DNA from 3 places in the Pseudoalteromonas sp. SCSIO 43088 genome. Region 2 is predicted to be linked to each of the others. Evidence: predicted binding sites of a transcription regulator. Region 2 holds the regulator's gene; each other region holds the start of a gene.
The links. The regulator sigma-54, encoded in region 2, starts transcription at its own class of promoters, with help from an activator protein. The targets are predictions, from matches to a motif close to GTTGGCACGNNNNTNGNNT.
Positions count from the first base shown of each region.

Region 1: J8Z28_RS02370 (LiaF domain-containing protein) is a predicted target of sigma-54. The motif match lies at 1,470-1,488, and genes of this name have one in related genera.
Region 3: J8Z28_RS07480 (EF-hand domain-containing protein) is a predicted target of sigma-54. The motif match lies at 1,353-1,371, and genes of this name have one in related genera.

Region 1 is NZ_CP072675.1:496,227-498,502, forward strand. Features, by position in the region: gene J8Z28_RS02365 (VOC family protein) at 94-510, shown strand; gene J8Z28_RS02370 (LiaF domain-containing protein) at 760-1,419, opposite strand; gene J8Z28_RS02375 (BON domain-containing protein) at 1,750-2,276, shown strand, end outside.
Region 2 is NZ_CP072675.1:3,343,562-3,345,837, forward strand. Features, by position in the region: gene lptB (LPS export ABC transporter ATP-binding protein) at 1-265, shown strand, start outside; gene J8Z28_RS15410 (RNA polymerase factor sigma-54) at 373-1,869, shown strand; gene hpf (ribosome hibernation promoting factor) at 1,897-2,184, shown strand; gene ptsN (PTS IIA-like nitrogen regulatory protein PtsN) at 2,188-2,276, shown strand, end outside.
Region 3 is NZ_CP072675.1:1,624,898-1,627,173, forward strand. Features, by position in the region: gene xthA (exodeoxyribonuclease III) at 1-529, opposite strand, end outside; gene J8Z28_RS07475 (hypothetical protein) at 773-1,204, shown strand; gene J8Z28_RS07480 (EF-hand domain-containing protein) at 1,411-1,932, shown strand; gene scpB (SMC-Scp complex subunit ScpB) at 2,063-2,276, shown strand, end outside.

The DNA.
Region 1 (2,276 bases), 1.0 Mb from region 2:
TAGTGGGGCTTTTTTATTTGAAAAAACGCTTTACCTAAACTTAACTTGAGGTTTTATCTTGGTGGCAGTTTAAAAATAAAAAGGAAAACTACCATGTATTTAGAGCACGTAAACCTTGTTGTTAGTAATGTTGATGCCATGCTGCACTTTTATAAAGCAGCATTCCCGCACTGGCGTGTGCGTAGTCAAGGCGATAGCAAATGGTCGGGCAAACCGCGTAAATGGCTGCACTTTGGTGATGATTACCAATATCTTGCATTAAGTGATAACGGTGAAGATGAAAACCGTGATTTAGCAGGCCACCAAGTAGGCCTTGCTCATTTTGCTTATGTGACAAACGATATTAATGCTGTAGTTGAGCGTCTTGTTTCGGCTGGTTATGAAATTGATAAACACGGCCCAGAAAACCCTTATCGTAAAAATGTATATTTCATCGACCCCGCAGGTTTTGAAGTTGAGTTTGTAGAGTATTTTAGTGATATCCCGAGTGAGAGGAATAATGACTTGTGAAGGAGCTGTCAGCTTTCAGCCGTCAGTTTTGAGCCGAATTGTGTTGTTTGTAGGTCAGGTATTGATTGATGGAATGGCGTTGTATGTACGACGCGCCAAGCAAGCGTGACGCCTACGGTTGATGTAGGCGTGAAATTTATTTCGCGCGCACTATTGTTGGTCGTGCTTTAGCGCGTCATTGATGAAACGTATGCAATATCTTGTCGCCATAAATGACGACTTACATTGACATAATCGCACCTCACAACTTTACTGCACCTTATTCATTTCTTTCCAGCTGGCTTTTAGGCTGTTGGCAAAGCTGATGAACTTTTCTTTCATGGTGCGTTTAACTGAAATCTCAACTGAGCCTAGCCATACATTACCTTCAATGGTGATAGTTGGGCCTTGGCCTTTATTTAAGGCTACAGATTTATTCTCTACGCTGCCAATCACGCTAAATAATTTAGATACCACATTTACATGTTCTGGTACGTAGATTTCGTCGTTACCTAAAATACAGTTCACGTAAATGGTGACATGCTGATGTTGGAAAATTGCTTCGCTAAAGTCGAGTTCGATTGAACCTAGGCAGTTTGTTAGGTGAATTTCTTTTGGTACTACCCATTGGCCGCTGCGCTCATTTGAACCCAGAATACTACGAAGCTGCAGGCTTTCGTTGTCGCTGCTGTGGCTATAGTGAGGTTTAAATTGCGCATGCTTATGCGATTTATAGTCAATATCCGCTTTCAGATCTAAATCAGCAACTAGTTCAACCAGTACTTCGTTGCTAGTGGCTGCCATTGCCTGGTCTAGTCGGCGTTCAAATGCTTCGGCTGAAATAACAGCATGACTGTAGTTATAAATGAGTTGATCAATAACTTCTTCTCTTACTTGATCGATTGGGCGATCTTCAAGTTTAACGGCCATGGTAGTTCCCTGTTGTGATTTTAAAGGTGATTTTTTAGTTATTAATTACGAAGCAAGCCTTAGGCCAAAGTTTATTTTTATATAAATCAATGATTTGTGTTTTTTTGCTAATAAACAACTTCGTTAAATTAACCACAGATTAATAAAATCAGCAACTAAGTGGCCATTTTTGCAACATCGTGAACTTCTTACCGAGCAGCTTGTAAATCTTTACCTAAATGAATATAAATAGCTGCTGAATGGGTGTTTAACTTACTGAAAATAAACAAGTAAATAGTTGGCATTATAGTCGCATTAGTAAAAGTGTCTTTAATCAAAAGGAGAAAGATTATGAACACTTTTAACAAATCTATGATTGCCGCTTTAGTAATTGGTGCAACTAGCATGTCAGCTCAGGCAAGCAGCTGGGAAAATGAAAGTAAAGATGCTTGGATTGATGGTAAGGCAGAAACTGTGCTTCTTATGAACACAAACCTTAACAACTTTGACATCAACACTGATGTAACTAATGGCAAGGTTGTACTTACAGGTAAAGTTGATAGCGAATTAGATAAAGAGCTTGCTGAAGAGCTAGTTCTTAGCCTAGACGGTGTTAGCTCTGTTGATAACGAACTAACTGTTGTTAAAAACATGAAAGCTAAGCACATGAAATCAGACAAAGCTGATTCAGCAGAAAGCGACTTAACCGACGCAAAAATGAGTACTGTAATCACGACACGTTATTTATTTAACTCAGAAGTAGGTGGTACAGACATCGATGTTGATACTGACATGGGTGTGGTAACTCTAAAAGGTACTGTTGAGTCTGATGCAGAAAAGCAATTAGCAGTAAGCATTGCTGAAAACGCAGAAGATGT
Region 2 (2,276 bases):
TAATCCTAAATTTATCCTTTTAGATGAGCCTTTTGCTGGTGTTGATCCAATTTCAGTGTTAGATATAAAGAAAATTATTGAGCACCTAAAAAATCGTGGTATCGGTGTACTAATTACTGACCATAATGTTCGAGAAACCCTTGATGTTTGTGAAAAAGCCTACATTGTTTCTCATGGGGAGCTAATTGCATCAGGCACACCTGAGCACGTATTAGCAGACCAAACTGTACGCGATGTATATCTAGGCGAGCAATTCAGGCTGTAACCATTACGCCAGCGACTAGAGCATCTGCTAGACTTATAACAATGACAATAAATCGATAACTGTGTTTATACAGGTATCGATAACTTAAAAAGGATTGTTAGGGATACATGAGGCAATCATTACAGCTGCGCATGGGCCAGCAACTTACAATGACTCCACAACTGCAACAAGCTATTCGTTTGTTGCAGCTCAGTACATTGGATCTCCAGCAAGAAATTCAAGAAGCGCTTGATAGTAATCCTCTACTTGAAGTGGAAGAAGCGGATTACAACGAAGAAAGCACCGGCAAGAATGAGCAAAAAGCTGAATCTGACGATGTACAAGTCAGCGCGTCTGCCGAAGAAGCACCTAGCGAGTACGAGCAAGAAAGTAGTGATGCTCTCAATAAAGACACCGTAAGCGATGACTTAGCAATGGATGTTACCTGGGATGAGTACATGAGTGCCGCCCCTTCAACATCGTCAGGGCCAATGCCTGAAGATGAATCTATCTATCAGGGAGCATCAACCGAAACCCTTCACGAATACCTGATGTGGCAATTGCAACTCACGCCATTTAGCCCTACTGATGAAGCGATTGCTGTGGCAATTGTAGAAGCTATCGATGACTCAGGTATTTTAACGGTAAGCTGTGAAGATATCGTCGAAAGCTTTAATCAAAATAACGATGAAGAAGAAATCGAACTTGATGAAGTCGAAGCGGTCTTAAAAAGAATTCAGTTATTTGATCCTGTGGGTATTGGCGCGCGCAGTTTACAAGAATGCCTGTGCATTCAGCTACGCCAATTCGATGCCGATACGCCATATTTAGCTGAAACTAAAATGGTTTTATCTGAGCATATCGAATTATTAGCGAGTCGCGACTATCGAACTTTGATGAAAAAGACTAAGCTTAAAGAAAATGAGCTTAAAGAAGTGATGACGCTTATTCACAGCTTAAATCCTAAGCCTGCGGATAGCATAGTACGCGAAGAATCTGAGTACGTTATACCTGATGTATCAGTGAAAAAAGTGAAAGGCCGCTGGGTAGTCGAGTTAAACCCAGATTGTATGCCAAAGATTAGAGTGAACAGCCAATATGCGGCGATGTCTCGCTCTGTTAAATCAAGTAGCGACAGCCAATTTATTCGCTCTCACTTACAAGAAGCAAAGTGGTTTATTAAGAGCTTAGAAAGCCGTAACGATACGCTATTAAAAGTGACCAACTGTATCGTTCAACAACAACAAGCTTTCTTTGAGCATGGCCCTGAGGCAATGAAGCCGATGGTGCTAAATGATGTTGCTGAAATGGTCGAAATGCATGAATCGACGATTTCACGGGTAACAACGCAAAAATATATGCATACCCCACGGGGTATTTTTGAGTTGAAATATTTCTTCTCAAGCCATGTCAGCACCGAAAATGGTGGTGAGTGTTCTTCTACAGCAATACGCGCTTTAATCAAGAAGTTAGTCGCTGCAGAAAACTCAGCTAAACCATTGAGTGATAGCAAAATTGCAGATATATTGGCTGAGCAAGGAATTAAAGTAGCTAGACGTACAATTGCAAAATATCGTGAGTCTCTAGCAATACCTCCGTCTAATCAGCGTAAGAGTCTGATTTAGACGTTTTACATAGAAGGAAAAATGCTTATGCAACTAAATTTAACTGGTCGTCATGTAGAAATCACAGATTCATTAAGAGACTATGTAAACACCAAGTTTGCGAAACTAGAAAGGCATTTTGACCATATTAATAATGTTCATGTCATTCTAGATGTAGAAAAATTAAGCCAAAAAGCAGAAGCAACTTTACATGTAAACGGAGGCGAATTGTTCGCTTCTACAGAACATCAAGATATGTACGCAGCCATTGACTCACTGATCGATAAACTTGATCGCCAAGTCATTAAACACAAAGAGAAATTAGCTCGACATTAAATTATGAAACTAAGTTCACTTACTAACCAGGACTGCAGCAAAGCTGCGGTCCTTTTTAATAGCAAAAAAAGAATTCTTGAATATATCAGCGA
Region 3 (2,276 bases), 1.7 Mb from region 2:
TACCTGTTTTTAACCAGCGCTTACGGTTTGGTTCACCAATACCAATGTCGAGATCGGTCGGTGAAATATTAATGTCGCCCATCACAATAACATCTTGCTCTGGCGTGTGGTTATCTTCTAAGTGAGTCATTAAATCTTTATAGAATTGACGCTTATAAGGGAATTTGGTTTCGTGGGCAATATTATCCCCTTGCGGGAAGTAGCCATTCATCACCGTTAGGTCACGACCATTTTCTTGTGTCACGGTAACACTGATCATACGACGCTGTGATTCGTCGGTATCGGTTGCAAAGCCTTTAACTACTGATTTCGGCTCTTGTTTACATAACATAGCCACGCCGTAATGCGCTTTTTGACCGTGAAAATAAACGTGATAACCCATTTTTTGCACATCTTCGAGAGGGAAGGCCTCATCATGTACTTTGATTTCTTGTAAGCCAATAATATCTGGTTGATGTTTATCAATTACGGCTTGCAATTGGTGTAAACGAGCGCGCAGGCCGTTAATGTTAAATGAGATTACCTTCATGGTGCACCTATTATTTTTGTTTCAGTGTTTAGCGCAATTCTATCATCAAACTAGGGCTTATTCATGAGCTAATTACGAAAATCAAATTGGGTAAATGTTGATCAATTGCTGCTTAATTTAAAAACATTGTTAACTCACTATTAATTATTAAATTAAATAAATAATTCAGTTGATCTACTGATTTTTGTTTATATAATGCGCGCAAACCATCCGTTCATATTATGTACTATTTAAAGGTAAACCATGAAAAAACAATTAGTGATGCTTTCTCTTGCATGTATCTCATTTGGCTCATTAGCAAGCAACCCGCACTACTTTTCAGCTGATAACCGTATTGAATCAAAGTTATGTAGCTTAAGTGCGAACGAAGGGTTTACCGCTGCACGTAAAGAAGCAGCAAAGCATGGCATTTCAATGTCACGTTTTTCAAAAAGCATTTTATGTAACGGCACTGACATCCGTGAAATTGCTAAAAAAGCACAATCACAAGAAGCAGCAAAAGCAGCTGTTGAAGTGTTTGCTAAAAATGAGCAAAAAGAAACTCAACTTTGCATCACTGCACTTAAAAAAGGTTTAACACCTGTGCGTGAAAAAATTGGTAACTTAAATACGTTAAAATGTAATGGTGAAGCAGTAACAGACTTCGTTAAGCGTTACCAAAACGCAGCTATCTAATAGCGGCATTTTTGTTATTTGTAAAAAGCGCTCTTCGGAGCGCTTTTTTTATGAAAAAATTACAGCACTCTATGAAAAGCTTGCTAAATAATAGGCTTAATCCCAACTTAACCAGGCTGTAAGTGCTTGATTTTAGCCAATAAGGCATTTTGGCATTCAATTTGTAACAGTCGAAGTGAATCTAATCGACTACAAGGAAATGTCTTATGAACAAGTTAACTTTAGCATCAACAATTTTAGCAGCTTTAAGCCTTTCAGCATGTTCTGCAAGTAACTCTTTAGCAAAAATCGACAGCGATTTTGGCAGCCTAGATAATGACAATGACGGTTATATCTCTAAGGTAGAAGCTGACGATGATGCAATTTGGGATCATTTTTCAAATATCGATACTAATATGGATGAGCAAATCAGCCGTACTGAGTTTAATGCATATATGCAGTTAAATACAGGCAAGGTAGCAACTGATAGTGAGGTATCTGAATCAGCATTTAAAGCTGAAATCGCTAAATTTGACCCAATCGAAAATGACTTTAAATCGTTAGATAACGACAAAAATGGTTATGTTTCTATTGAAGAAGCCGATGACGACGATATCGCAAATCACTTTGGCTATATGGATAGCAACAAAGATAAGCGTGTAAGCCGCACTGAGTTTGTTAATTACATTAGCAAATATGGTAGCGACGTTGCCGAAGATGATGCCCTTGAAATGGTTAAAAATAGCTAATTTCAACATTCATTCATAAATATCCCCCAAAGCCAGTGTTTTACACTGGCTTTTTTACAATAATTTTTCCAACCTTGGCCGACTTCTGTCATAATAGAGCGTTAGTGATTTAAAATGACCTTTAGTAGCGATGGCCACAAAACGTATCAGTGATGAACAGTTAGTCGAAATCATAGAAGCCGCGATTTTTGTTGCTGGAAAACCTGTGTCTAAACGTCATTTAAAAGAGACAGTATTAGCTGATTTAAGCGTATCTATGCCGCGCATTAATAATGCAATTGAACAAATTCAAACGCATTATCAAACCCGAGGCATTAAGCTTGTTGCAGTAGGCAGCGGTTACA